3 regions of the Nakamurella sp. UYEF19 genome follow, and region 2 is predicted to be linked to each of the others. Evidence: riboswitches for the same ligand, from Rfam matches in the RefSeq annotation. Region 2 holds a riboswitch; each other region holds the start of a gene.

Region 1 (9,877 bases), on a different contig from region 2:
CAGCCACAGCCGTGCGTGCCACCTCCACTACCCCGCCGCGAACGGCTCCGACTTCGTGACCCTTGGAGACCGAGCAGCCAAGGCGACAAGCATCACCCTGGCAGTGCAGGCGATGCGGACGGTCGTGCAGTTCGTCTCGACGATTTTGCTCGCACGTCTGCTGCTACCCGACGACTTCGGGCTTGTCGCGATGGTCACTTCGGTTGTCGGCATCGCGGAGCTGATCCGGGACTTCGGACTCTCGATGGCGGCGGTTCAGGCCAAGGAGGTGACTTCGGAACAGCAGGACAACCTCTTTTGGCTGAACCTAGCGCTCGGAACCGGCTGTGCCTGCCTCGCTGCGGCGGCGACCCCGCTGATCGTGGCCGCATATGGCGAGCCCCGGATCGAGCCGTTGATCCCCGTTTTCGCCGGTCTGTTCGTTGTAAGCGGCTTCAACACTCAGTTCCGGGCACACCTGGTGCGGCACATGAGGTTCAAGGCGATCGGGTTCGGCGACCTCACTGCGCAGATCTTGTCAGTCGTGCTCGCGCTGATCCTGGCGTTACTCGGGGCCGGGATGTGGGCCGTGGCCGCGCAGCAGATCGCCTTTACAACCGTGACCTGCGCCTTCAACGTGATCAACAGCAAATGGTGGCCCGGACGCTGGCATCGAGGAGTACCACTGCGTGAGTTTCTGCGCTTCGGCGCCAGTCTGGCCGGTACCCAGATCATCGCGTTCCTCGTCCGGAACGTCGACAACATTGGTATCGGTGTCGTTTGGGGAGCGACTGCTACCGGCATCTACAACCGCGCCTACCAGCTCATGACCATGCCGCTTGCGCAGATCCAGGCGCCGATGACGCAGGTGGCGGTTCCGGTGCTGAGCCGTGTCCAAGACGATAAGGCGACCCTGCTTCGGTATGCGATGAAGGCGCAATTGGTGGCCTGCTACATCACGACCACAGTGTTCGCGGTCGCCGCTGGGCTGGCGGGGCCGCTGGTACTCCTACTGCTCGGACCGAATTGGGGCGCCGTCGTGCCGATCTTCCTCGTGCTGGCGCTCAGCGGAGTCTTCCGGGCTCTTGCCCAGGTGGCCTACTGGATCTATCTGGCGGTAGGCGCCTCAGGGGCATTGCTGCGGCAGCGCGCCGTGACCGGTTCTTTCACGGTGGCGGCGATCCTGGCCGGCCTGCCCTGGGGCCCGATCGGCGTGGCGTGCACCGGAACGGTGGCTAACCTGGTTGTGTGGCTCGTGGGTGTCTGGCACTGCGGTCGGGCGACCGGACTGCGGACAACCCCTCTCACGACCAACGCATTGCGGATAGTGGCGGCCATCGGCGCACCATGTGGCCTGCTGTCGTGGGCCGGGTCGCTGCTACCGGTCGGGCCACTACTGCAGATCGTTGTCGGTCTAGCGCTGGTTTGCGTCTATCTGTTTGTTGCCTACCGCTTCATCCCGTCCGTTCGATTGGATGTGCAGCAGGTCACGGCAATCGTCCGCCGCTCGTTGCCCGACCGATTCCAGCGCCGTGGGCGTCACTCTCGGACCAAGGGCGTTGCCTCGGCGTGACCATGGGCAACGCCACTCGTTCGGCGGACCTCATCGCGATCCGGCCCGACGGCATGCGAGGATATCTTGGGTCGGGCCTGTGGGGAGCGACGATCCGATAGAAGGTTGTCACGAATGAATATGCGGTTGTATCTGGAGGTGCTGCGGCGATCCTGGTGGATCGTGGCCATGCTGACCGTTTTGGGCGGAGGAGCCGGTAGCGCCTATGCGTACACCCGCGAGCCGGTCTACGCCGCGTCCGTTACCTTCTTCGCCGCTACTCCATACACGACGAATGGCTCCGCCCTGGCAGGTGATGATTTTGGACAGCAACGGGTGAACACCTACACCCACCTCCTGAAGAGCGATCGGCTCGCCAGGGCGATCCTGACAGCCGACCCCAGCTTTCGCATCAGCCGGGCGGATCTCAGTCAGTCACTCACCGGATCGGCCGACCTCAACACGGTGCTACTGACGGCCGACGTCCAAGCCGGATCCACTGACGTGGCACTCCGGATCGCCACAGACGTCGGCAGGCAGTTCCCGATCATGGTGCAGCAGGTCGAGACCACGAACTCTGCGCAGCCGGCGGTCAGCCTGGTGGTAGTTTCTGGTCCATCGGTACAGCTCACTCCAGTATCGCCCCTCAAGTCCCTGATCATCGCGATCGCGTTGGCCATTGGCCTCGCCCTGGGGCTGTTGGTCGCGATCGCCCGTGATGTCCTGGACAACAAAGTGCGCAAGACTGAGCAGCTGCGTCAACTCGTGGGGGCCCCGCTACTCGGGGTGATCCCGAATGACCAGCAGGCCACCAAACAGCCGATCGTAGTCGGCGACGACAAGTACTCGCCCCGGGCGGAGGCGTTCCGTCGGGTCCGGACCAGCCTCCGATTTGTCAGCGTGCAGCAGCGCACCACGGTGATCGCGATATCCTCCGGCTCGGAGGGAGAGGGCAAAACGAGCGTAACCGCCAATCTTGCTGCCGCTTTTGCGACCGCCGGCGAACGGGTGCTGGTGATCGACGGCGATCTTCGCCGGCCCAGACTGGGCGCGCTGTTCGACGTCGATCATCGTGCCGGGTTGACTGATGTGCTGCTGGGGTCGGTCGCCGTCGAGGAAGCCGTGGTCCGCGGTCCGGTAGACGGAATGTGGGTGCTCGGCTCCGGCGAGCGGGCACCGAATCCGGCCGAACTCCTTGGCAGCAAAGCGATGCACGCCCTTATCGCCGATGTGCGCGAGAATTATGATGTCGTCCTGATCGACACACCGCCGATCCTTCCAGTGACCGATGCCGTGGTGGTCGGCGACGCCTGTGACGGGCTGCTGCTAGTTGTGCGGGCCGGTCGGTCCACCCGGCACAAAGTGGTCGAGGCGGTAACAACGGCCGCTGACTCCGGTACGCGATTGATCGGTACCGTACTGAACGGCGTCGCGGTGAAACGCTCGGACAGTTACTACGACAGCAACCGCTCCGAAGTGAGCAACAAGACGCGGCGCGGCACGAGCGCATCGCAAGCTTTGCCGCCGAGCCCGAGTACCGCGCCAGTGGCGGCCGCAGCGTCGGCCCCGCCCGCATTGGCCGCCGACGAGCTGGAGATCGGCAGTCGGATGGCGTCCGTCGGGGTGAAGCCTGCTGCGGATGTGGAGGTGAAGCCTGCTGCGGATGTGGAGGTGAAGCCTGCTGCGGATGTGGAGGTCGAGCCTGCTGCGGATGTGGAGGTCGAGCCTGCTGCGGATGTGGAGGTCGAGCCTGCTGCGGATGTAAAGGTGGAGTCCGTTGATGCTCTCGGCAGGGGCCTGATTATCGAGCGGGAAACGGAGGCCTCAGCCGAGGCCCCTGAGCTCTCGGTGACCGAGGCAATCCCTCAGGTGCCGAGTGCGGATGTCTCAACCGCCGGACAGTCACGACCGGCCACGGAGGACGCGCAGACAGCTGGCGCGTCCTATCGGCGTGGCGCCTCATCGCAGATCGAGGACGGGGCTCCCGCCGTGGCCGTCGAGAACGGGTCGCCAGCTAGGCACCGGCGACGAGGACTAACTCATCCGTCAGTGGGTGTCCGCCGGCGGTTCGGACAACAGGCACCGTGACTACTGAACGGGCTGGTCAGCCGGACGGGCGGCGACCCGCGAGTCCCCACCGGAATACCTCTTGACTCTCCGCGATCCGGTCGGCACACCGACGGACCCAACGGCGACCATGCCCGGTCGGATCGGTGAGGTCGTTGTCTTCCGGACGTGCCGCGGGTCGGCGACCCCGGTTGGCGATGGCCGAGCGAATTAGCTCCAACGTCCATGCCTGGTTCCATTGCGGAAGTCCTTCGATGCCGTCGGCGAGCCGGCGGAACTGGAGAAGCGTGAAACACCGGTCCGCCGCATCCGGCACCAACCGGACCACCGTGTCACGGTGGTCGCGACCCGCTGTCAGTATGAGGTCGGCCCGCTCCACCAGATCCGCCCGCAACCGCCGACTGACGAACGCCGAGGAGTCGACACCGCGTTCCGCGAGCACCCGTGCCGCGTCCGCGACGACCGGGGCCCCACCCACAGCCTCAATGCCTGCAGATCCGACGAGCACATCGGCAGCATGCCCCGACAAACTCAGTAGATCTCGCAACATGAGTTCGGCCATGGCCGACCGGCAGCGGTTAACGCGACAGACGTACAAGATGGAGGTGACAGGTCGAAACCCCGGGGATTCGCTCAACGTGGTGACCTCCGCCCTATATTGACCCTGAAGGCCCAAAATAGCGCCAGGCCGTTTCGCACCCCTAGAGTTGGAATCATAGGCCAGTCAGCATTGCGCAGGCATGCAAGGGGGCCTCCGGCGGCTCCGCAACAGGTCCGACTATATGAAGAGGTTAATACTGTGCCGGTACGCATCGGTTACGCCCCCGGGGCGTACGACTTGTTCCATGTGGGTCATCTGAACATCCTGCGCCATGCTCGCGAACGGTGTGACTATCTGATCGCCGGGGTCGTGTCGGACGAAATGTGCGAGCTGACCAAGGGGGTCCGACCGGTCATCCCGCTCGCCGAACGGCTCGAGGTCGTCCGCAGCGTGCGCTACGTCGACGACGTCTATGCCGAGACGACCACCGAAAAGCTCGACGCCTGGCAGGATCTCCACTTCACCCACATCTTTAAGGGTGACGACTGGTCGGGCACCCCCAAGGGAGACAAGCTCGAGCGGGATTTCGCCGGTGTCGGTGTTGAGGTCGTCTATTTCCCCTACACGATTCATACCTCCAGTACCGTCCTCCGCCGGGCACTTCAGGCGATCTCTGCCGACCCGCCGATGGAAGCGACGTCTTAACCGATCCGCGCGTGTCGGCTTCGTGACCGATTGTCACATTTCCTCCTCGAACAGGTGAGTTCAGTGACGATTGCTTCCCGTCGTTGCTCGAATCGACTACCGTTTGTCAAAGTCAGGGTGCGCAAGGGTCTATCGAGTTTTCGTACGGGTGCCGCCCTGGCGGTCCGCCGTGAAAAAACGAGCTGTCAAGTAGGGGAGGGTGGTTGGAGTGATGACACCAGTTCGGTCTTCTGTCTCGCGCCCGCCCCGCGGGATGGGCGATCGATGACCACCAGTACCCCAGAACGCTCAGGATCTCGAGCTGAGGGTTGGCCCGGAACCACGCCGGCTTCGGTCGAGTTCGGCCCCCAGCTTGGCGATCAAGATCCCTCTTACCGATTCGCGACCCCCAAGACTCTGACGCCTCCGGCACGTGAGACGACGATCTCCCAACGTCTGGAGCCCCCATCCACAGCTACGGTCTCCCCCCCAGACCGGCAGGCGCCACGTAAGACCTGGGCCTACCGGTACGGGATACGCTTGTGGATCGGTGACGCAGTCAGTGTGGCTTGGGCGTCGGTCGGTGCGCACATGGTGCACATGGGCACGCTTAGCAGTCGCGTCTCCCGCGACCCGGATTCGCTTCCCTTCATCGCGCTGACGATCTTCCTCGCATGTGCCTGGATGATCGCGCTGCACTGGGGCGGGACCAGAGATCCTGAGGTGGTGGGGCACGGGCCCGAAGAATACAAGCGGCTCGTCCAGACCTCGTTCGGTCTCTTCGGTCTGGTCGCCATCTCTTCCTACGTCTTCAATCTGCACCTACCGCGCGCCTACGTCCTGGTCACCCTTCCCGCCGGTTTGGTGGCGCTGCTACTTTCCCGTTTCACCTGGCGCAGGTGGTTGCATTCGCATCGGCTCAACGGCGACTACATGTCCATGGTGCTGGTGGTCGGCAATCTTCGGACCGTCCGCGAGCTGCTCACCGATCTCCGGCGAGCACCTCTGGCTGGCTACGGCGTATTGGGCGTCTGCATCCAGCAGAACTCTCCGACCGGCGAATTGAGTCTCGATCCGGACACAGGCGCCCGGATGGTCGATGGAGTACCGGTGCTGGGCGGGTTGGAAGATGTGGCGGCGACCGCCCAGCGGTTCGGTGCAGACACTGTCGCTGTCACCTCGACCGCCAGTTTCGGTCCGGCCGCCGTCCGCCGGCTCAGCTGGGAACTGGAGAAGACCGACATTCAGCTGGTGCTGGCCCCCGCCCTCACCAACATCGCGGGGCCCCGCATCCACACAAAGCCGGTCGCCGGATTGCCGCTCATTCACGTCGACCGCCCCACCTACCGGGGCGCCAACCGCATCGTGAAGAGGTCCTTCGACTGGATCGGCAGCGCCGCCATCTTGGCGCTTGCGTCCCCGTTCTTCCTCGGACTGATGGCTGCGGTGAAGTTGAGCAGCCCCGGTCCGATCTTCTTCCGCCAGGAGCGGGTCGGTCTCAACGGCAAGACCTTCCGGATGATCAAGTTCCGCTCGATGGTCGTCGACGCGGAAGCCCGGCTGGCCGATCTCAAGAATCAGCAGCGGGACGCCGGCAACGACACGCTCTTCAAAATGCGCAACGATCCGCGGGTCACCAAGGTCGGCAAGTTCATCCGCCGCTTCAGCCTCGATGAGGTTCCGCAGCTGATCAACGTCCTGAAGGGCGACATGAGCCTGGTGGGCCCGCGTCCGCCGCTCATGGACGAGGTCGCCACCTATCACGGCGAGGCCAGGTTGCGGCTTCTGGTACGGCCCGGGATGACCGGGCTGTGGCAGGTCTCGGGGCGGTCGACCCTGAACTGGGAGGACACCGTGCGACTGGATACCTATTACGTCGAGAACTGGTCGCTGACGTCCGATCTCGTCATTCTCTGGAAGACCGCCAAAGCCGTGCTTTCCGCCTCCGGCGCGTACTGAGACTGAGCCCAGGTCTGTCGCCAGGGTCGAGCACCGTCGTGCCCCGGCTCCGAATTGCCGCGAACCGGTGTGGCAGGCTGAGGCCGTTGCACAGTCGAGGATCGAAGGCGATCAACTGGGAGGATCCACCGTGACCTTGTTCGTCCAGGTCCGAAGGCATCGGATCGGCGCTCGCCGTCAGCGCCTGGTGGGCCTTGCCCTTGCGCTTGCGTTGACCTCGTCGACACTCGCTGCCTGCCAGGTGACGGCCGGATCCGCGGTGGTCATCGACGGCGCCGGCATCTCCGAAGCCGCAGTGCAGGCCGATACCGGAGCCTTCGTCGCTGCCAACGTTCCGACCGGTGCGACCACGGCCCAGGTGTCGGCGTTGAACCGGGCTCAGATCACCTTCGCCGTTCGGCACGCGCTGCTGGCCAAGGCGATTGCCGCGGGCCAGATCTCGGTGACCGATGCGCAGATCAACGCGGCCGCTGCGCAGGCCGGCCAGTCCACTTCCAAGCTCGCCACCCAGCTCGAACTACCGGCCTCCGAGGAGGACGCCGTCCTCCACGACGTCGTCGCTCTCCAGGCCCTGGTGCAGGCCATTCCGGCCCAGGGTGTCCAGGTGGGCAACATCTCGGTGACCGCCGAGGGTGTGCCGGCCGCCACCCGCGACCAGGCGGTCGCACTGCGGTCGGAGTACCTGGCCGATCCGGCCAAGATGGACGCGGTAGTGGCCGCGGCAGGGACGGGAGTCATCCCCAGGGCGGTCTACACCCTCTTGACCAAGCCGGCCGTCGGCGCGGCGGGCCTGTTCGGAGCGACCTCCGGTTCGGTCTTCATCGTGCCCAACTCCGACGCCTATCTCGTCCTCCGGGCGACCGGGCGGTCGGTGTCGGCCGGCACGCTCGGGCAGGCCGAGTTCAGTTCGGTCTCAGGTCTGTCCGACGCCTTCGACCTGGGTGTCCTGTTGCTGGGCAAGTATGTAAGCAGTACGTCGATCTCCGTCAACCCGCGTTACGGGGTGTGGGATCCAGGAACCCTCCAGGTCATCCCCGGCAACGACGGCCTATGACGGCCGCTCTGCCGGACGACAAACCGGACGACAACCCGGAGGTACGGATCGTGCGGCAACCAGCCGGTCGCGGAGCGGGGCTGCGTCGAGCCGTCGAGGTGATGGACCGGCTGCGCTCGCCGGGCGGGTGCCCGTGGGACGCCGAGCAGACGCACGACTCGCTCCGTCGTTACCTGGTGGAGGAGTGCTACGAGCTGCTCGAGGCCATCGAGGACGGCGACGACGCTGCCATTCGGGAGGAACTGGGGGATGTGCTGCTCCAGGTGCTCTTCCACGCGCGCATCGCCGCCGAGCGCGGTGCCGACGACGGTGGATTCGACATCGATGACGTGGCAGGCGATCTCGCCGACAAGTTGATCCGGCGACACCCGCACGTGTTCGGGTCTGCCGAACCCCTTCGTACCGCAGCGGACCAACAGGTCCGGTGGGACGAGCTCAAGAAAGCCGAACGGGGCCGATCGTCCGTCCTCTCCGGCGTGGCACTCGGGCAGCCGGCCACGGCCTTGGCCGCCAAGCTCGGCTCGCGCGCGGCCCGGGAGGGTCTGGCCGTCGAACTGCCGACGGGTGATTCGGCCGCCGAGCAGATCTTCCGGATCGCCTACGCGGCCGGAGCCGCCGGCGCCGACCCGGAGGCCGACCTCCGGGCGGTGGCCAAGGACGTGGCCCAGCGTCTGCAGGAAGCCGAGAGCGCCGGCAGGTCCCTGGACCAGATGTAGGGGTCGTCGGGGACAGCATTTGATGCCGGAGGAACGGCGGCCACCCTGCCCACCCCGAAGGCCGTGCGAGCCCGCTACACTCGTCGCCAGGTCTTGAGTTCCAGCGACAAGCGCCGGCTTGCTGGGCGGCAACCCTCCACTCGCGGTGGGGTGCCCCGGATGATGACCAGGCGGTTCACCGAGGTGGTGATCCGCAAGCGCGGGCCCGCCAGCGGGCGAGCCCCAGTCGAGAGCGAATGGGAGAACCGCTGTGCGCGAACGAATGTGTTGTTGCTCCTGACCTGACGGCCGGGGCGACCCTGGTCCTGCACTGCGTGCAGAGGGACCACATCCTTGTTCCGCCCGGAAACCTGCGGGCCGAACGACCCACCTCGTCGCCACGTCCGTCCATCCACCCCAGATCGTTGGCTCGACCCCAGATCAGTCCTCGACCCACCCTCCGCCTCTTTCCCACCACCCCACACCCACCAGGAGCGCAAAGATGAGCCCCAACTGGTCTTTCGAGACCCGCCAGATCCACGCCGGCCAGACCCCCGACCCCACCACCAAGGCGCGGGCGCTGCCGATCTACCAGACGACGTCGTTCGCCTTCGACTCCTCCGAGCACGGACGCAAGCTGTTCGCCCTCGAGGAACTCGGCAATATCTACACCCGGATCATGAACCCGACCACGGCCGTGGTCGAGGAGCGGATCTCCTCTCTCGAGGGCGGTGTCGGCGCTCTGCTCGTCGCGTCCGGCCAGGCGGCCGAGACACTGGCCATCCTGTCGATCGCGGAGGCCGGCGACCATATCGTCTCCTCGCCGCGGCTCTACGGCGGCACCTACAACCTGCTGCACTACACGCTGCCGAAGTACGGCATCACCGTCGACTTCGTCGAGAACCCGGACGACGCTGACGCCTGGCGTGCCGCGGTCAAGCCGAACACCAAGCTGTTCTACGCCGAGTCGATCTCCAACCCCCAACTGGACGTCCTGGACTTCGAGGCCGTCGCCGGTGTCGCACACGAGAACGGTGTGCCGCTGATGGTCGACAACACCGTCCCGACGCCATTTCTCATCCGCCCCTTCGAATTCGGCGTCGACATCGTCGTGCATTCGGCGACCAAGTACCTCGGCGGCCACGGCACGGCCATCGGCGGCGCGATCGTCGACTCCGGCAACTTCGACTGGACGGCCGACCCGGAGAAGTTCCCGAACTTCAACAACCCCGACCCGAGCTACAACAACCTGGTGTGGGGACGCGATCTCGGTCCCGAGGGTCTCTTCAAGTCCAACGTGTCCTTCATCTTCAAGACCCGACTCCAGTCGCTGCGCGACATGGGCC
Region 2 (9,877 bases):
GGATTCCCCACGACGACGACGATCGACAGCGCACTCTGCTCGGGCGCACCGATCCCTCCAATCCCGGCGGCTGTCTCGGTTGCCTCCGGTGTCGCGGCTGTCATCACGCGGCAGTCGCCGGCGCGAGTTCCCCGGCGGTGACGGCGATCGGCACGACGTTGCCGGCGGGCGGCGCCGGGCAGGTGCCGAAGTCGGAGAAGGAGAACGGAAAGTTGATCGCACGATTGAAGTCGATCGTGACCCGGCCGTCGGCGTCCGGAGCCGTGGTCGCGACCGCGCGCCAGCGCGCGGTCGTCTCGCCGTTCGTCCCGTCGTGGAACGGCACATTCAGCGAACCGGCGCCACCCGCGGTGACCGTCAACTCGACCGACTGCCCCTGCAGGACGATCGTCACCGTCCCGACGCCGGTGATCGACTGGACCAGATCGTCCCGGGCCGTCGACACCTCGATCTGACGAGGGGCGTCGAAAGGCTCGAAGTGTCCGGTCACCACCCACTTCTCGTCGATGTCGAAGGTCGGCACGCCGGCGAAGCCGAGCAGCGCCGAGGCCTGCGGGTCGCGGGTGCGGATGGCATAGCGGCCCCCTCGGAGGGCCAGTTCGATCTGCACGTCGCCGATCGACACCCACTGCAGGGCCCTGGCTTCGGCGACCTCGGCCCGCACCGTGCCGTCCACCGGCACCGCCAGTCCGTTCTCGTCGCCGACGACGGTGTAGCCGTCATCCGCGGTCGCGGTGAGCACCGCATGGCCGTCCTGCACGGAGAAGAGGCCGGGCAGCCCCGGCAGGGCCGACGGGGCCTGCGGCACCCAGTGGAAGCTGGTCAGGCTGAGCCAGCCGTGCGGGGTGGCCAGCGCTCGTTCCCGAGCGGAATGCCAGGTCTGCCAATCGTTCACGAAGTCGGACGTCAGGGTGGTGGTCATCTCTTGCTCCTGTTGGATCGATACTGCTGGATGTCAGGCGGCTGCAGTGGCGCGGTCGCGGCGGGCGACCTCGTCGCGGACCAGCGGGATCACATAGCGACCGAAATCGATGGCGTCGTCGAGGATGTCGTACCCGCGGGCCGAGAGGATCCGGACTCCGAGGTCGTAGTAGTCCAGCAGGGCCGCTGCCACCGTCTCCGGGGTACCGACCAGGGCCGTCGAGTTCCCGCCTCCGCCGGTCAGTCCGGTCGGCGCCGTCCAGAGGGCGCGATCATGCCGTTCACCCTCCGCGACGGCAGCGAGAAGGCGCTGCGAGCCGGCATTCTCGGGAGATCCCGAGCGACGGAAGGTCGGCCGTCCGGCGGCGTGGTCCTTGATGCGTCCGAGAATGCGTTCGGCCTTCTCCCAGGCCAGTTCCTCGGTCGGCGCGATGATCGGTCGAAAGGCCACTTGCAAGGTCGGCCGGGGCTTGCCGGCCGTCGCCGCGGCAGCGTCGATGGACGCGATCTGCTCCTTCGTTCCCGCCAGTGGCTCACCCCAGAGGGCGTAGATGTCGGACTCGGCCGCACCGACGGCATAGGCGGCGGCCGACGAACCGCCGAAGGACACCCGCGGGCGTGGCTGCTGGACCGGGAAGATGTCGGAGACGAAGGCCTTGATCTGGTAGTACTTGCCGTCGTAGTCGAACCGGTCGTGAGAGGTCCAGGCCTGCTTGACGATCTGGATGTACTCGCGGGTGCGCTCGTAGCGGGAATCCTTGTCCAGGTAATCGCCTTCGGCCGCCTGGTCCGCCGTCGATCCGCCGGTGATGAAGTGCACCTCGAACCGCCCGCCGGAGATCTGGTCGAGGGTGGCGAACGTCTTCGCCGCGTACGTCGGGGCCGAGACGTTGGGCCGCTGGGCCAGCACCAGGTTGATGCGCTCGGTGTGCGCTGCGACGAAGGCCGCTACCGGCGCCGGATCCGGCGATCCGGAATGGTAGGCGAAAAGGATTCTGTCCCAACCGTTGTCCTCGTGGGCACGAGCCAACCGCTTGGTGTAGTCGAGATCGAGACTCCCGCCGGTGCGGGTGGTCACCTCGCTGGCGTCGTTGGTACCGGCAATTCCGAGGAACTCAACGGGCATGGCTGGACTCGCTTTCCTTGAGAGGGGATGAAGTGTCTGGGTCCGGCGCAGTCGCCACCATGCCCCGAACAGCCGCGAGGCGCAGCAGTTCCCGTGCGACCTGGTCGTTCTGGCGGAAGCCGGCGCCGTTGAAACCGGGACGGGCGAAGCCCGCCGACCCGGCGGAACCGGAGACCGATGGCCCGAGCAGGAATCTCGTCGGGTGCACGGTGCGATCTGCCCGGACGGCGCGACAACTGGCGTCGGCCAGCAACTGACCGCCGCCGAGGCTGCGGCCGTCCTCGGCGACCAAGTCCTCCGCGGCGACCTCGCCGTCGGCGAGCAGCCGGGCGATGACTGGGTCGGACGCGGCCCTGACGTCGGGACGCGGCAGTCGGGCATCGATCAGCGCGTCGGCTTCCACCGTCCCGGCCACGGCCGGCGAGGAGCCGACGAAGCGGCCGTTCTCGACGCGGACCTGCATGTCGGGTCCGACGAAATCGATGAATCCCGCCCGGTGGAGGGCCAGCAGTTCGTGCAGGCGGCGGGGCGGCGGGCCGCTGGCCAGGAACGAGAAGAGGCCATGAAAAGCCCCTTCCACGCGTTGGACCCGGTCCTGCGCGCTGACCCGGCCACCGACCACGGCGCCCGCGAGCACGCCGTAGACCGTCAGCAGCCCGTTGAAGACGGCGTGGTCCGGCGAGTAGGCGGGATCGGCCCGGCGGGCCAGGTCGGCGCTGATCTCCCCGACCAGCGCGTCGGCAAGGGCGCCGTGATCGGGGAACTCCCGACCGGCCAGCGGACGGTCGATCGCGGCCAGGTCGAACCGGTCGGCCGGGTCGGGCACCGCCGATGCGACGTAGTCGGCGAAGTCCTGATCGGTGACGGCGGTCGGGTCGGTACGGTCCAGCACCGCCGAGAACTCCTCCCATCCGACGCGGGTGCGCTCGGCGTGGAATTCGAAGAGACGGCGATAGTGCACAGCCGTCAGCTCCTTCACGATGAGCGGCCAGAGCTGGGTCCGGAAGTCCGCCGGATGGTCGGGGCCAAACGACTCCAGCGCGGCCGGGGTGAAGTACACCGGCGGCACCGGCGCGGCAGACCCGAGCGAGTAGCCGAGCTTGGCGTGATACGGCACCCCCCGGCGAGACCCCACGTGCAGCACCGGTTCCGCTCCGCCGGGAAGGTAGGTCAGGCCCTCGTGACCCTCGACGAAGCGGCCACCGCGACCCTCGAAGACCAGCACCATCACATCGATGAACGCCAGGCCGAAACCGCGCACCAGCACGTCGGCACCGGGCCGCAGACCGCTCAGGTCCACGTCGGCGGTGTAGCCGGGCGGGATGTAGACCAGGTCGTGCTCGGACGCCGCGGCGCTCAGTTCCTTCTCCGCGCGCGTCGGGTGACGGTCGAGGTACCCCTGCGCCAGGACCACCAGATCGGCGGTCAGCGCCGTGCCGTCGGCCAGCCGGACCGCCTGCCGCGCAGACGAAGTGCCGGCAGAAGCGCCGTCAGGCGAACCGCCGGTCAGCAAGGTCTCCCGCACCGAGACGGCCCGTTGCAGGTGCCGGGTCACCGTCACCGAGGCCGGCAGACTGGATAGCACGCTCTCGAAGGTCCACGACAGGTACAGCGACTGGATCTCGCGGCTGGCGAAGTCGTGCGCCTTGAAAGCATCGGCCGCCGCGCGGAGTCCGTTGTCGATCAGCACCTGACGGCCAACCCCGGCGACCCACTGGTCGAGCGGCGGGCCGGGCACGATCGGCCCGGCGCACACGACCGACTCGTCGAGGAAAACGGTGACGTCCTTGGCGACGGAGTTCATCCACAGCAGCGGCGACTGGTTGCGGCGCCAGATACGGCCGCCGCCGACCGGGAACGGATCGACGATGTGCACATCCAATCCACCGGCCGGGATCAGGTCGGCATTCGCCGCGATCCGTTCCATCAGCGAGACGGTCCGCGGGCCGCCGCCGACGAACACCAGGCTCGGCTTCTCCGCACCATTCGACCAGGCGCTCGTCGATCGGGCGCTCATCGACCGGCACCGACCGTTTCGGGCTCACGCTCGGGCTGCTCCCAGTCGGCCAGACCGGCACCCGGGACCAGTTCCTTGGCGAAGGCCAGCGGGCCGATGGTCTCCGGATCAGCCGTGACGTCGAATCTCGCCTGATACCCCGACGCGAGGTACAGCTTGGTCGCCTCCGGTTGGCGCGGGCCGGTGGTGAGGTGAATCCGTCGGTAGCCGAGGTCGAGGGCAGCCCGCTCCAGTTCCGCCATCAATCGCCGGCCGAGTCCTCGACGACGGTGACGCGAGGACGTCCAGACCCGCTTGACCTCGGCCGTCGCGTCGTCATAGCGACGGATGGCCCCGCCGGCCACCGTCTCACCGTTCTCGGTCAGCACCAGGAAGGCGCCGTCGGGCGGTAGGAAGTCGGTCACCGGGACCTCGGTGAGCTGGGTGTAGGCCGAAACCCGGCCGTAGCGGGTGGTGTATTCGACGCTCAGGTCGTCCAGCAGCGGCGCCAGTTCCGGGTCACCCGGCTCGACGTACAGGACGGACAGATCCGGGTCACCCGCCACCGGCGACACCCGGCGCGGACCGGGCGGCAACTGAACCGGGGAATGACGGGCCAGCGCGGCCAGGAAGTTCTCGGTCACCTCGGCCACCGGGCCGGCGGAGGCCGGATCGATGAGCACACCGCCGTCCGGGTAGACACGGATGTGGGAGGAGAGCACGAACCACCCCTGCCCGACGTGGTCGGCCCCCAGGCTGGTCAGCACCGGGCGCAGAGCGTAGTCGACGGCGAGGACGTGGGCGGGTGATCCACCGGTGACGAGCGGGAGCACGGCCTTACCGCGGAAAGCCCTCTGCGGCAACAGATCCAGGAATACCTTCAAGAGGCCGGAGTACGCCGCCTTGTAGACCGGCGACACCACGACCACGGCGTCGGCTGCGTCCACCGCCTCGACCGCCTCGGCGATCGCGCTGTCGTTGACATCGGCGCTCAGCAGGGCCTGCGCGGGCAGGTCCCGGATCACCACCGGCAGCACGGTGTGGCCGGCCCCGGTGATCCGCCGGCTGACGTAGGACAGCAGCGCGTCGGTGCTCGAGTTGACCGACGGGCTCCCCGCGATGGTCACGATGGTGGACATATCACTCCCTGGGACGGAGCCTCGTCTCCGCGAGGGAGAGGAGGCCGGATTCGCAGTCGTTCCGATTTCACTGGAGGCGACGCTGCCCCGGTTCCACACCGGGGAAAACAACATCGACCGCCAAATGTTTCCCGCCGGGGCAGCCCAGTAACGGGCACTGGTCAGAACCGGAGGGAAAACCGGTCAGACCGGACAGAGCGCGCTGGACAGTCGCCCCAGGTCGACGTGCCGACGGCGGACGCCGATCGGCGACCTCGGGATCCTCGACTCGTTCACACGATTCCGTCCGTCCAGATGACCGAAGGCCACCACACGCTTGCGGTGCCCGGGTCGGGCACCACCTGGTCGTCATCCGGAGCACCCCACCGTGGAAGAGGGTTGCCGCCCAACGAGCCGGAGCTTGTCGCTGGGTCTCATGACCTGCTTCGAAGTTAGTCCACGGGCGTTCGGCGGGTCAACCCGTTGCGGTCCGGAAGCGCCCGTGATGCCCCATCCAGAACCGCGCTCCTGGAACACTTCCGGAGTGAAGCGTTTCAGTCGCCACGCTCCGGGCCGGGGGCCGGGGAACATCGGCCGGTGCTATCGTTGTTGGCAGGTAATGAGTGTCAACCACAAGCCCTGGCTGGTTGATCAGCAACCCTCCATGTGCGGCGGGGTGCTCCAGGTGATGACCTGGCGGACGCCGACCGGCTCCGCAAGCGCTTGTGGTGTCCACGATGTCGACACGTCCTACCCAGATCCGCACGGTCGACAGGGCGGATGTCCCCGATCAAGAGGTTTCCGCGTGAGCGCATCGAACAAGACACCACTTCACCTGGCCATCGCCCTCGACGGGGCGGGCTGGCATCCTGCCGCCTGGCGCGAGCCGGCGGCACGCCCGACGGAGCTCTTCACCGCCGACTACTGGCTCGATCTCATCCGCACCGCCGAGCGGGGGTTGGCCGACTTCGTCACGTTGGAGGACTCGTTCGGCCTCCAGACGGCGACGCCGCTGCAGCCCGGCGGGAACGACGAGCGGACCGACCAGGTTGCCGGGCGGCTCGACGCCGTGCTCATCGCGGCGCGGGTGGCCCCGCTGACGAGTCACATCGGGCTGGTGCCGACGGCCCTTGCCACCCACACCGAACCGTTCCACGTGTCGAAGTCGATAGCCACCCTGGATCACGTCAGCACCGGACGGGCCGGCGTCCGCATCCAGGTCTCCCCCGACGCTCGGACCGCGGCACACTTCGGCCGACGGGACCTCCCGGAGATCACCCTGGACAACCTGGCGGAACCGGTTGTCCAGCAGGCCGTCTCGGATCTCTTCGACGAAGCTGCCGACTACGTCGAGGTGATCAGGCGACTCTGGGACAGCTGGGAGGACGACGCCGAGATCCGTGACGCGGCGACCGGACGTTTCATCGACCGGGACAAGCTGCACTACATCGACTTCGAGGGCCGGTACTTCTCGGTCAAGGGACCGTCGATCGTCCCCCGGTCACCGCAGGGCCAGCCCATCGTCACGGCGCTCGCCCACCAGCGGGTGCCGTACCGATTCGCCGCGAGGTCCGCGGACATCGTGTTCGTGACACCGACCGACATCGCTGACGCAGCAAGTATTGTGCGTCAGGTCAGGACGGAACGGTCGGCGGTCGGACGTGACACTGAGGAGCTGGCGGTCTACGCCGACCTGGTGGTCTTCCTCGACAGCGCTGCGGAGTCCGGCGCCGACCGAAAGGCTCGTCTGGACAAGCTGTCCGGTGCCGCTTACACCTCGGACGCGCTGATCTTCACCGGGTCGGCCGGCGAGCTCGCAGATCTACTGGCCGCTTGGCAGGACGCCGGCATCACCGGCTATCGCCTGCGTCCCGGGGCCCTTCCGGACGATCTGGAGACCATCGTCGACCGCCTCGTCCCGGAACTGCAGGAGCGCGGGCTGTTCCGCACCGCCTACGAGTCCGATTCCCTGCGTGGACTTCTCGGGCTGGAACGCCCGGCCAACCGCTACTCGACCCTGCAGAAGGTCTGAAGATGACAAGGTCTGACAAGACAAGGCCACGCAAGCAGATTCACCTGGCCGCCCACTTCCCGGGCGTCAACAACACCACGGTGTGGAGCGACCCACGGTCGGGCAGCCACATCGAGTTCGAGTCGTTCCAGCGGTTCGCCGGGATCGCCGAGGACGCCAAGTTCGACTTCCTGTTCCTGGCCGAAGGTCTGCGACTGCGCGAGCAGGGCGGCAAGATCTACGACCTGGACGTCGTCGGGCGACCGGACACCTTCGGCGTGCTGACGGCACTCGCGGCCGTCACCGACCGGATCGGGCTGACCGGCACCATCAACTCGACCTTCAACGAGCCCTACGACGTCGCGCGCCAGTTCGCCACCCTCGATCACCTCTCGCGCGGTCGTGCGGCCTGGAACGTCGTCACCTCCTGGGACGCCTTCACCGGCGAGAACTTCCGTCGTGGCGGCTATCTCGCCCAGGAGGAGCGGTACGACCGGGCCCGGAACTTCCTGCACGCGACTGCGGAACTCTTCGATTCCTGGACGGGTGAAGAGATCGTGGCGGACAAGGAGTCCGGCACCTTCCTGCTGCGCGGCAATCCGGGCGGGTTCGCAGTGCAGGACGATCATTTCGACATCCACGGTAACTTCAACGTGCCGCGCAGCCCGCAGGGCCGGCCGGTGATCTTCCAGGCCGGTGACTCCGACGCCGGACGCGAGTTCGCGGCCTCGACTGCCGACGCCATCTTCTCCCGCCACGGGACGTTGGAGGCCGGCCAGGCCTTCTACGCCGACGTCAAAGGCAGGCTCGCACAGTACGGCCGTCGCCACGACGAGCTGCTCGTGCTCCCGGCCGCAACGTTCATCCTGGGCGACACCGAGGAAGAGGCGCAGGAGTACGCCGCGCACGTGCGGCGCCAGCAGGTCAGCGGCCAGACGGCGATCAAGTTCGCCGAGCAGCTCTGGAACCGTGACCTCAGTTCCTACGACCCGGACGGTCCGTTGCCCGAGGTCGATCCGCTGGTCGGCGAGAGCACCATCTCGAAGGGCCGCGCGAGCGTGCGGATGAACGCCGACCCGGTGGCCGTCGCTGGCGAGTGGCGGGCACTGGCTGCGGCCAAGGGACTCTCGCTGCGGGACGTCGTCGTCGAGAAGACCGCGCGGCAGAACTTCTTCGGCACCCCGGAGTCCATCGCCACCACCATCGACGAGTACGTCCAGGCCGACGCCAGCGACGGTTTCATCTTCGTCCCGCACATCACTCCGGACGGTCTCGGGGAGTTCGCCGACAAGGTGGTGCCGATCCTGCAGGAACGCGGTGTCTTCCGTAGCGACTACGAGGGCACCACACTGCGCGACCACCTCGGGTTGGCCACACCGGCCGCCCGTGGCCGCCATCGGGAGCCGGCCGGGGCAACATCGTGACCGTGACGCAGACGCAGGATCCCTCACCCCTGGAGGCGCTCCGCGCTCGGCAGGACCCGAGTCTCGGAGATCCGGTCCTCGACAACGCGGCCTGGGCGGCACTGACCGGACCGCAGGCGCACCTGGCACAACGGGTCGGGCTCGCCGCGCGTTTCGACCCCGAGGTCGCTCCGTTCGTCGCACTGGAGGATCACCACGATCCGCAGGCCTGGCTGGACGCGGCCACGCTGGTCGGCCGGGGCGGGACCTTCGCCGTCGCCGGCGAAGGGGTCCGGCCACCGGAGGGCTGGGACTTCACCTCGGTCGGTGGCGGCGTGCAACTGGTCGACGTCGACCTGACGAAGGAGCCGGACCCGGAAGCCCGACTGTTGGGCGAGTCCGACGTGCCGGAGATGCTCGAACTGATCGAACGCACCCGGCCTGGCCCGTTCCGGCCGCGGACGGTGGAACTCGGCGGCTACCTGGGTATTCGCCGCGACGGTGACCTGATCGCGATGGCCGGACGGCGGATGCATCCTCGGGGCTGGATCGAGATCAGCGCCGTCTGCACGGATGTCGCGTTCCGCGGGCAGGGTCTCGGCGCCAGGCTGGTCAGGGCCGTTGCCGCGGGCATCGTCGCGGACGGTGAGAAGGTCTTCCTGCACACCGCGGCCGGCAACACCACCGCCATCCGCCTCTACGAATCGATCGGGTTCCGGCTCCGTCGTGTCACCGACTTCCTGAGCGTGACGGTCCCCGAGCAGTGAGCGTTCCGCCTGCCGGAAGGGCCGTCTCGGCGCAGGACGAGGTGCTCGACCTGGCCCAGCAGCTGATCCGGATCGACAGCACCAATACCGGCGACTCCGGATCGAGCATCACCGAGCGCACCGCCGCGGAGTGGATCGCCGGACAACTCGCCGATGTCGGCCTCGACCCGGTCTACGTCGAGGCCGGCGCACCGGGCCGCGGCAACGTCATCGTCCGGCTCCCCGGCGCAGATCCCGGCCGCGGTGCGTTGCTGATCCACTGCCACCTCGATGTCGTACCGGCCGACGCGTCGGAGTGGTCGGTGCATCCGCTGTCCGGTGAGGTCCGTGACGACTATCTCTGGGGCCGTGGGGCTGTCGACATGAAGGGCATGGTCGCCATGTCCCTGGCGGTGCTCCGCCAGTTCGTCCGCGACGGCGTGAAACCGCCCCGCGACCTGGTGTTCGCGTTCCTGTCCGACGAGGAGTCCGGCGGCTTCTTCGGCGCGCGGTGGCTGGTCGAGCACCGGCCGGAGCTGTTCGAGGGGGTCACCGA
Region 3 (9,877 bases), on a different contig from region 2:
GCGAGGGTGATGCCTGGCGCCTCGGCGGTCGGGAGGTCCTTGAGCGAGTGCACGATCACGTCGACATCCCCGGCCAGCAGCCGTGATCGGACCTCGATGACGAAGACACCGGTGCCGCCGATCGAGGCCAGCGGGCCCAGGTTCACATCGCCCTGGGTCCTGATCGTCACCAGTTCCGAGCCGCTGCCCGAAGACTGGGAGATCGCCCCCGCCACCAGGCCCGACTGCGCGACGGCGAGCGCACTGCCACGGGTACCGACCCGCAAGGTGTTGACCACGCCTCAGCCGACGCCCGGAATATCGACGCCCGGAATGTCGACGCCCGGAATGCCGGAGGCGATCAACGCTCGCGGGTCGACCGCCAGTTCCTGCCAGTCCGACGCCGAGTCCTGCGCAGCCGTCGTGGGTTTCGTGCCGCGGGCGTTGCGGCAGCAGCCGACCGCGCAGAAGTCGGGCCGCGGCGGCAGGCCGGTCGGCGAGGTGCGTTCGGCCGGCGCCAAGCCCGGTTCCAGCCGGTCCACCAGCAGGTCGACCAGCGCCGACACGAACCTCGGGTCAGTGCCCGGTGTGGCCACACGTCGGAACCAGACGCCTTGGGCCGCAGCGGTTTCGAGGGCCTCGTTGTCGAGGTCCCAGACCACCTCGACGTGATCGGAGACGAAGCCGACCGGAGCGACCACCACGCCGCGGCGGCCCTGGGTCTTGAGAGCTGTGATGACGTCGTTGATGTCAGGCTCCAGCCACGGCATCGAGGGTGGCCCCGACCGGGACTGATAGGCCAGCTGCCACGACACGGTCGATCCGAAGAGGGCCTGGATCTCGTCCATGATCACCCGGCAGACGGCGAGGTGCTGGTTCACGTAGGCGCCGGTGCCGTCGTGATCGCCGAGGGCATCCGAACCGGACGATACGGCCATCGTCATCGGGATGGAATGCGTGGTGAAGACGATCTCGATCTCGTCGAGTCCCAGTCCCGCCGAGAGCGCTTCCTGCACCGCGGCTTTCGTATCGTCGATGAAGGGTGCCACGAAGCCGGCCCGGTCGTAGTAGGGCCGGACCTTGTCGATGCGGACGGTGCCGACCAGTCCGGTCGAGGCCAGCGCGAGACCGAAGTCCTCGCGGTACTGGCGGCAGCCCGAGTAGGACGAGTAGGCGGACGTGGCCAGGCCGAGCAGCCGGACCTGTCCGTCCGCCGCTGCGGTGCTGATCACGTCGGCCAGGAACGGATCCCAGTTGCGGTTGCCCCAGAGCACGGGCAGTTCGACACCGCGCGAACGCAACTCGACCTCGAGTGCGGCGCGCAGGTCACGGTTCTGCTCGTTGATCGGTGACGAACCGCCGAGGGCCAGGTAGTGGTGCGAGACCTCGACAAGCCGCTCGTCGGGGATGCCCCGACCGCGGGTCACGTTGCGCAGGAACGGCATCACGTCGTCGGGACCTTCGGGTCCACCGAAGCCCGCCAGCAGAACGGCGTCGTACTCGAGAGTCTGCGCGCCCACCCCGCCGGCGACCTGGCCGTCCGAGGAGGTCGTCATCGCAGCACCTCGACCACACCGGCCTCGTCGATCCGGTGCCCGGTGTAGAACGGGACCTCCTCGCGGACATGCATTCTCGCCTCGGAGGCCCGGAGATGACGCATCAGGTCGACGATGTCGTGGAGCTCGTCGGCCTCGAGGGCGAGCAGCCACTCGTAGTCGCCGAGAGCGAAGGCGGCCACCGTGTTGGACAGCACCTGGTCGTATTCGCGACCCATCATCCCGTGCTCGACGAGCATGCCGCGGCGCTCCTTCTCGGGCAGGAGGTACCACTCGTAGGAGCGGACGAACGGGTAGACCGCCACCCATTCCTTGGCCGGTGCACCGGTCAGGAACGCCGGTACGTGGCCCTTGTTGAACTCGGCCGGACGGTGCAGGCCCATCGCGGACCAGGCCGGCTTCAGGCTCCGCCCGACGGCCGTCCGTCGCAGGGCGCGCGAGGCGGATTGCAGTTCCTCGGCGCTGCCCGCGTGCGACCAGACCATCAGGTCCGCGTCGGAGCGCAGCGTGGAGACGTCGTAGAAACCGCGGATCTGCACGTCCTGTTCGGCCAACGTGCCGACCAGTTCGGTCAGCTCTGCCGTGGCCTTGTCGTCCGGGGCGTCCAGCTCGCCGATGCGGGAGTACACGGAGAACCCGGTGTAGCGGATCCCCTCGTTGATCGCCCGCGCGCTCGTCTTGGCCCGGGTTGCAGGTTCGGTCACCGCGCCGGCCGGGGCGGAGGTGACGGCATCGTCGTTGCTCATGCTTTCCATCCTCCCCCAGTCGCCGCCGGACGTCCGCCCCCGGCCGTGTGTCGTACCTGACGTCGTCAGCGGGATTGAGCGCCCTGGCCCGAGGACAACACCGCTCGGCCGACGGTCCTGGCGTCGGACACCACGGCTGCGAGACCGGTACCGGCGACCACCGAACCGGCCAGGTGGAGGCCGGGCCGGGCTGCGACCTGCGTACGCAGCCGGTCCATCTCCGCCCGATGTCCCGGTTCCGGTCGTGGCAACGCCGAACTCCAGCGGACCAGGGCCGAGTCGGCCAGCGCCGAGTGGTCGAGACGCACCCCGGTCAGCGTCCCTGCGTCGGCCAGCGCCAGCGTGGTCAGGTCTCTTTCGTCGAGCGGATGGGCCTCTTCGGCAACTGTGGTGCCCCGTCCGTAGGACAGGCGCAGGACGTGCCGGGACGGCCCGGCCCGCTCCGCCAGCCAGGCCCACTTGGCGGTGGCATGGGTGAGGGCCTTCGCGCTCACGCCTCTGGCGTGCCGGGACACCAGGATGCCGGTGCCTCTCGGATGCCGATCAAGCCCCGCGTGATCGACCACCAACGTCACCAGCAGCACGTCGCTGGTGGCGGCAGACGTTGCCGGTGCCGGGATGCCGGCGGAGTCGAGCAGGGACACCGCGGCGGGTCCGGGCACTGCGAGAACCACGGTGTCGGCCAGACGGTCACCGACCGAGGTGGTCACCTGCCAGCCGTCCTCCCGAGGCCGGACACCGGCCACGTCGACCCCGGTCAGGACGGTGCCGCCGAGCGCCTCCACTTGCTCGCGCAGCGTCACCACCAGGGAGTACAGGCCTCCGCGCAGACCGGCCACGGCCGAGCCGGGACGCGCGCCACTGCCGCGCAGCCGCTGCACCGCACCGGCCAGGGATCCGGCCTCGCGCAAGGCGCCGCGCAACCTGGGTTGGACCGCATCGACGTCCAACTCGTCGGGATCGGTGGAGTACACACCGCCGGCCACCGGCTCGACCAGACGGTCGACGACCCTGCGGCCCATCCGGCTGCCCACCAGGGCGCCCAGACTGGCGGAATGGGCGCCTGATCCCGCTGGCAGCAGACGATCCAGCCCGGCGCGGAGCGAGCCGCCGAGACCCAGCACCCGCCGCACGTCGGCGGCCAGCGGATGGGCCGGGATGCCCAGGAGCGCGGCGGTCGGCAACGGGGCGGAGCCTCCGGCGTACCGGACCCAGGCGCCGACCGGGTTCGGCGACACGATCGCATCGCCCAGTCCCAGGTCGTCGATCAGGTCGGCCACCGAGGTGGTCGCCGTGGCGTAGGACTCGGCGCCCGCATCCAGTTCCAGGCCGCCGACCAGGTGGGCCGCGATGCATCCACCCACGGTGGGGCCTGATTCCAGCAGCAGCGGGGGACGGCCGGCCCTGGCCAGTTCCCAGGCGACGACGAGGCCCGCGATGCCGCCCCCGACGACGACCGGCACCGTCCGGGCCAGGTCTCCCCGCAGGGCGACCGGACCTGTCATGGTTGGTCGTGGATGAACGCGACGAGCCGGGTGAGCACGTCCGGATCGGTATCCGGCGGCACCCCGTGGCCCAGGTTCAGCACGTGCCCCGGCGCCGTCGCGCCAGCCGCGATCGCCTCGAGAGTGGCGGCGTACAGAGCCTTGTCGCCGGCAAAGAGCAGCGCGGGATCGATGTTGCCCTGCAGTGGCGTCGTCCCGCCGAGACGTGCGTTGGCCACGTCGAGGGGCACCCGGTGGTCGACACCCATGACGTCGGCACCGGTGTCGCGCATGGCGGCGAGCAGTTCGCCGGTGTTCACGCCGAAGTGCACCTTGGGCACCGGGAGATCGGCGACCGCGGCGAAGACGTCTGCGGAATGACGGGCGACGAAGCGCTGGTAGTCGGCCAGGGACAGGCCGCCCGCCCAGGAATCGAAGAGTTGCACCGCAGAGGCGCCCGCCAGGATCTGCGCTCGAAGGAACGACCCGGTCACCCGCGCCACCCAGCCGGCCAGGGCGTGCCAGGTGTCCGGGTCGGCGTGCATCAACGCCTTGGTGCGCAGGTGTTCCCGGCTGGGGCCACCCTCGACCAGGTACGAGGCAAGGGTGAACGGTGCGCCGGCGAAACCGATCAGGGGGGTGCCGCCGAGCGCTTCGACGCAGTTCGCCGCGGCGGCGATGATCGGTGCGAGCGCGGTCGGGTCAAGTTCGGGTAGCGCAGCGACGTCGGCCGCCGTCCGGATGGGGGAGTCGACCACCGGTCCGGTCCCGGGGACGATCTCCACCCCGATCCCGGCCAGCTTCAGCGGCACCACGATGTCGCTGAACAGGATCGCAGCGTCGACGTGATGGCGTCGGACGGGTTGCAGGGTGATCTCGGCGGCCAGGTCCGGCGTCAGACAGGCCTCGAGCATTCCGGTCCCGGTGCGGACGGCGAGGTATTCCGGCAACGACCGGCCGGCCTGCCGCATGAACCAGACCGGATGCCCGGTCGTCTGCTCGCCACGGTAGGCGGTGAGCAGCGGGGCGGCACCGGTGCGGCCGTCCCGCAACGGGTGGGCGGCCGGAAGCGCGAGGTCGGTGTGGAGGTCCTGATCGGAACCGGATGCATGCGTCGTCATGATGCTGCCATCGTCCCACCTGGCCGGAGCAGCCGACCGAGGTCGGTCGTCGACTTAGGTGACCCTTGGTGAGCTACCTCTCCCGCGCGTTCCGTTTGACGCGCAAGGCGAGAGATCCTGCACGTCACGCCGGGGTGCGACCGGGTTTCCCTGGTGGGTCCGGGTACTGCCGGGTGAGCATCACCTTTCCTCGTTGTGGCTGGTCAGAACGGTACGATGGAGAACATGCTCATGGTTCTCGGCGCCAGCCATCACGATCTTGAGCTGACCCAGTTGGAGCGTCTCTCGGCCGGTCCCGAGTTGTTGGCGCAGTCCCTGCGACAGCTCGGCGCCGAGCCCGACGGAGCCATCTCCGGCACCGTCCTGCTGGCCACCTGCAACCGACTCGAGATCTACGTCGACGCCGATCGGTTCCACGACGCGATCGACGCCGTCACCGATCGGGTGGCTCAGGTCGCCGGCATCTCACCGGCCGACGTCGCCGGCCTGCTCAAGGTTCGGGTCGGCGCTCCGGTGGCCGCGCACCTGTTCACCGTCGCCGCCGGTCTTGACTCCATGGTCGTCGGCGAGGCGGAGATCTCCGGTCAGGTGTCCAGGGCTTTGTCCTCCGCCCAGCAGACCCACACCACCACCCCGGTGCTGAACGCGCTCTTCCAGTCCGCCGCCCGGACGGCCAAGCAGGTCGCCGCCGGCACCGGACTCGGCTCGGCCGGTCGGTCGGTTGCGTCCGTGGCCATCGACATCGCGGTGGCCGAACTGCCATCCGTAACGGATGACGACGACCGGCCGAGCAACTCGCTCTCCACCGCGACCTGCCTGATCATCGGCACCGGCGCCTACGCCAGGGTGGTGGCGGCCGCTTTGCGGGCCCGTGGCTGCACCCGACTCCAGGTGTTCTCGCCCAGTGGACGGGCCGACTCGTTCGCGGCCACCCACCACGCCGAGATCGTTGCGCCGGGGCAATTCGCCGAGGCCATCGGCAAGGCAGATCTGGTGGTGGCCTGCAGCGGCACCACCGGCGGGGTGCTCGACGTCAGTACGGTCACCGCGGCCCTCTCCGGTCGCGAACATCCATTGCAGGTGGTGGATCTGGCGCTGCTGCCCGACGTCTCGGCCGGCGTGCGGGCATTGCCCGGAGTCCAGGTCGTCGACCTGCGCACGGTGTCCCACGCAGCGGCCCCGGAACATCGGGAAGCCATCTCGGCCGCCCAGGACGTGGTCATCGCCGCCGTCGCCCGTTTCGAGGACGATCAGGCCATCCGCACGCTCGACCCGGCGGTTGTCGCACTGCGGCAACATGTCTCGGTCGCGGTGGAGAAGGAGATGACGCGGCTCCGGGCGAAGTACGACAACGACGTGGCCGCCGAGGTCGAGCTCGCCATGCACCGGGTTACCCAGTCGCTCCTGCACACCCCCACGCTTCGAGCCCGCGAGCTGGCCCGGACCGGCGACAGTGCCGGGTACCTGCAGGCCCTGCACACGCTGTTCGGCATCGAACTTCCGGACGGCCCCCAGCAGCACTGACCGGCTCTTGCCGCGTCACAGTCGAAATGCTGCGCCTCGACGAGTCCGGACGACACAACGGCTCGGCTCCCACCGAGGTGGGTACCGGGCCGTGTTGCCGTGCGGTCGATCAGGGAAGTCCTGTCGATCAGGCAAGACCGGTCTGCTCGAAGGCGGCCAGCGTGGCCGGGATGGTGGCGGTCGGTCCGACGACATGGGCGATGGCGTCGAGGGTCTTCAGTCCGTCACCGGTGTTGAAGATGACCGTCTCGGCCTCCGGATCGAGCTGACCGGAGGCGAGCAGCTTGCGCAGGACGGCAACCGTGACACCACCGGCGGTTTCGGCGAAGATGCCTTCTGTCCGGGCCAGGAGCTTGATGCCTTCGATCACTTCTTCGTCGCTGACGTCCTCGATGCCGCCGCTGGTGCGGTTGACGACGTCGAGCACGTACGGGCCGTCCGCCGGGTTGCCGATGGCCAGAGACTTCGCGATGGTGTCCGGACGGACCGGCTGGATGAAGTCGCGGCCCTCCTTGAACGCAGTCGACACCGGGTTGCAACCGGTGGCCTGCGCGCCGAAGACCTTGTAGGCGGATTCGTCGACGAGGCCGAGGGAGATCAGCTCCTGGAACCCCTTGTCGATCTTGACCAGCTGCGCGCCCGAGGCGATCGGGATGACGACCTGCTGCGGCAGACGCCAGCCGAGCTGCTCGGCGACCTCGTAGCCGAGTGTCTTCGAGCCCTCTGCGTAGTAGGGACGGACGTTGACGTTGACGAACGCCCAGTCCTCCTGCTCGCCGGCGATCTCGCCCGCGAGGCGGTTGATGTCGTCGTAGTTGCCCTCGACGGCGATCAGCGTGCCACCGTAGGCGGCCGTCGTCAGGATCTTCTGCTGTTCCAGGTTGGACGGGACGAACACCACGGAGCGGATACCGGCCCGGGCAGCTGCGGCCGCGACGGCGTTGGCCAGGTTCCCGGTGGACGGACAGGCCAGCACCTTGAACCCGAGTTCGCGGGCGGCGGCCAGCGCGACGGCGACGACACGGTCCTTGAAGGAGTGCGTCGGATTACCCGAATCGTCCTTCACCCACAGGGTTTTCATTCCCAGCTCGCGGGCCAGGTTGTCCGCGCGGACCAACTTCGTCCCGCCGGGGTTGATGTTCGGTGTGTCGGCGATGCCGGCCGGGACGGGCAGCAGCGGCGCGTACCGCCAGATGTTCTGCGGCCCGGCTTCGATCTGTGCGCGAAGAGCCTCGCCGGACAGGCTGAACTCGTAGGCGACCTCCAGCGGGCCGAAACACTCGGTGCACGCGTAGTAGGGCCCGAGGGCGATCCGGTTTCCGCACTCGCGACAGGACAGCGCAACGGCCGGACCGAGGTCGACGGGTTGCGGGGACGATCCGACGGAGGATGGGGTGGTGGAGGCAGAGCTGATGACAGCAGTCACGACGAGGCCTTTCGTCTCATCTTTCCCGCCGGAGCGGGACGGACGGGGCACCTGCTGACGACCGGCCTCGATGTCGGAGGCTGGGCCTCTACAACGAGAAGGAGATCATCATCAGTGGTTGCCGGGGCTTCATCGGGCCGTATCCCTCTGCCCCTCTGGATGAGTGGAGATTCAGTTGTCCGGCCAGACTAGCGCACGACTCGCGGGCGGCGCACCGAGCGAGGTCCGGGCGGCCCGCAGCGCCGACTCCAAATCGCTCTAGGAAACGGTGACCTTGCTGATGGTGACCGGGGATGCGGGAGTGCCGTCGTCGCTGCCGTCCGAGACACCGGCAGCGGCGATCTTGGTCAGCACGTCGAGGCCACCCGTGATGGTCCCGAAGACGGTGTAGTCCGGGTTCAGCTGGGAGTCGCCATAGACGAGGAAGAACTGGGATCCGTTGGTATTTGCTCCCGAGTTGGCCATGGCCACGGTGCCCGTCGGGTAGGTCATCGAGGCGTTGGTCTCGTCGGCGAAGCTGTAGCCGGGACCGCCGCCGCCCGTTCCCGACGGGTCGCCGCACTGCAGCACCTTGAGCGAGGCCGAGGTCGTCAGGCGGTGGCAGGTGGTGCCGTCGAAGTAGCCCGACGACGCCAGGTGCACGAAACTGCCGATGGTGCAGGGTGTTTTCGATTTGTCCATGGCGATCGTCACCGATCCCGACCCGAGGCCGATGGTGACCGTCGCGGTTCCGGTATTCGGTTCGACGCCCGCCGGAGGTGTCGCCGCCTTGGCTGCGGTCCCTTTCTCGGGATACGAGCACGTGGCCGTTCCCGCGGCCGCCGGAGCCGGGGTGGAACTCGCGCACGAGGTCGCCAGGACGAGGGACACCAGCAGGGCGGTGAGCAGACGGAACGAGCGCAAGGGGAGACCCTCCAGCAGATCGGACGACATCGGAGTACACGGACGCATGCCGCACGCAGCGCGGGCACACCAGGAACCCTAGTGATCGTCGCGTGATTCAGAGGTGTTGTCGGTGGGGCCTGAGAGGATGCAGTGGTGCCCTCTCCGACCGTCGATGCGCTGTCCTCACCACTCGTGCTCGTCCTGGGCGACGAGCAGCTGCTGGTGGATCGCGCCGTCAGCACGGCGGTGAAGGTGGCCCGCCGCGCCGACCCGGACGTGGAGCGACGGGAGGCCCTTGCGACGGCGATCTCCCCAGTGGAGTTCGAGGATCTGGTGGCGCCCAGTCTGTTCGCCGAGCCGCGCGTGGTGGTGATCCGGCAGGCCCACGAGTCGTCGAAGGAGATCGCCGCCGCGCTCGTCGACTACTCCGGCGATCCGGTGGAGGGTGTCGTCCTCGTCGTCCAGCACAACGGCGGCGCTCGCAACAAGCCTCTGGCTGACGCCCTGCGGAAGGCCGGTGCGGCCCTGATGACGTGCGCCAAACTGACGAAACCTGCGGAGCGGATCGACTTCGTCCGTCACGAGATCAGGTCCGCCGGCGGCACCACCACGCCGGATGCGGTCGCCGCGATCGTCGACGCCGTGGGCTCCGACCTGCGAGAGCTCGCTGCCGCGGCCAGCCAGCTGGTCGCTGACACCGGTGGTCTGGTCGACGAGTCGGCGGTGCGGCGGTATCACCGTGGCCGTGCCGAGGTCACCGGCTTCGCAGTCTCGGACATGGCCGTCGCGGGAGATGTGCCGGCCGCGCTCGAGGCACTGCGGTGGGCGATGGGAGTCGGCGTTGCGCACGTACTCGTCGCCGACGCGCTTGCGGATGGGATCCGCACGGTCGCCAGGGTTTCGGGCGCGCGGCCGGGCAACGGATTCGCGTTGGCCGGCGAGCTGGGCATGCCGCCCTGGAAGATCGACCGCGCGAGGACGGCGGCGCGATACTGGACCGAAGCCGGCCTGGCGCGGGCGATGGAGGTGGTCGCCGACCTGAACGGCGCCGTGAAAGGCCTTGCCGCCGACGCGGACTACGCGCTGGAGAAGGCCGTCATCGATCTGTCCCGGGCCCGCCGTTTGCGTTGACGACGGCGACCCGGGGACGCAAAGA

What was found. A riboswitch is a leader RNA that binds a small molecule or an ion and turns the genes downstream of it on or off. The one in region 2 is predicted to bind S-adenosylmethionine.
Region 1: another riboswitch for S-adenosylmethionine. It lies ahead of ABIB25_RS27575 (bifunctional o-acetylhomoserine/o-acetylserine sulfhydrylase); the one in region 2 lies ahead of ssuE (NADPH-dependent FMN reductase).
Region 3: another riboswitch for S-adenosylmethionine. It lies ahead of thrC (threonine synthase); the one in region 2 lies ahead of ssuE (NADPH-dependent FMN reductase).

Annotation. Positions count from the first base shown of each region.
Region 1 covers NZ_JBEPNO010000038.1:22,297-32,173, reverse strand. The annotation lists gene ABIB25_RS27615 (glycosyltransferase family 2 protein) at 1-59, shown strand, start outside; gene ABIB25_RS27610 (lipopolysaccharide biosynthesis protein) at 56-1,552, shown strand; gene ABIB25_RS27605 (tyrosine-protein kinase domain-containing protein) at 1,679-3,619, shown strand; gene ABIB25_RS27600 (arsenate reductase/protein-tyrosine-phosphatase family protein) at 3,636-4,196, opposite strand; gene ABIB25_RS27595 (FAD synthase family protein) at 4,398-4,844, shown strand; gene ABIB25_RS27590 (sugar transferase) at 5,109-6,782, shown strand; gene ABIB25_RS27585 (hypothetical protein) at 6,913-7,836, shown strand; gene ABIB25_RS27580 (nucleoside triphosphate pyrophosphohydrolase) at 7,833-8,552, shown strand; SAM riboswitch class IV at 8,642-8,758, shown strand; gene ABIB25_RS27575 (bifunctional o-acetylhomoserine/o-acetylserine sulfhydrylase) at 9,034-9,877, shown strand, end outside.
Region 2 covers NZ_JBEPNO010000011.1:93,376-103,252, forward strand. The annotation lists gene ABIB25_RS16080 (NADPH-dependent FMN reductase) at 1-104, opposite strand, end outside; gene ABIB25_RS16085 (DUF1684 domain-containing protein) at 104-922, opposite strand; gene ABIB25_RS16090 (LLM class flavin-dependent oxidoreductase) at 956-2,047, opposite strand; gene ABIB25_RS16095 (FAD/NAD(P)-binding protein) at 2,037-4,064, opposite strand; gene ssuE (NADPH-dependent FMN reductase) at 4,061-5,182, opposite strand; SAM riboswitch class IV at 5,490-5,603, opposite strand; SAM riboswitch class IV at 5,777-5,889, shown strand; gene ABIB25_RS16105 (LLM class flavin-dependent oxidoreductase) at 5,967-7,193, shown strand; gene ABIB25_RS16110 (NtaA/DmoA family FMN-dependent monooxygenase) at 7,196-8,596, shown strand; gene ABIB25_RS16115 (GNAT family N-acetyltransferase) at 8,626-9,342, shown strand; gene ABIB25_RS16120 (M20/M25/M40 family metallo-hydrolase) at 9,339-9,877, shown strand, end outside.
Region 3 covers NZ_JBEPNO010000002.1:235,200-245,076, forward strand. The annotation lists gene hemC (hydroxymethylbilane synthase) at 1-278, opposite strand, end outside; gene ABIB25_RS04250 (ferrochelatase) at 282-1,535, opposite strand; gene hemQ (hydrogen peroxide-dependent heme synthase) at 1,532-2,281, opposite strand; gene hemG (protoporphyrinogen oxidase) at 2,347-3,786, opposite strand; gene hemE (uroporphyrinogen decarboxylase) at 3,783-4,886, opposite strand; gene ABIB25_RS04270 (glutamyl-tRNA reductase) at 5,112-6,410, shown strand; gene thrC (threonine synthase) at 6,538-7,824, opposite strand; SAM riboswitch class I at 7,850-8,002, opposite strand; gene ABIB25_RS04280 (peptidylprolyl isomerase) at 8,095-8,769, opposite strand; gene holA (DNA polymerase III subunit delta) at 8,875-9,852, shown strand.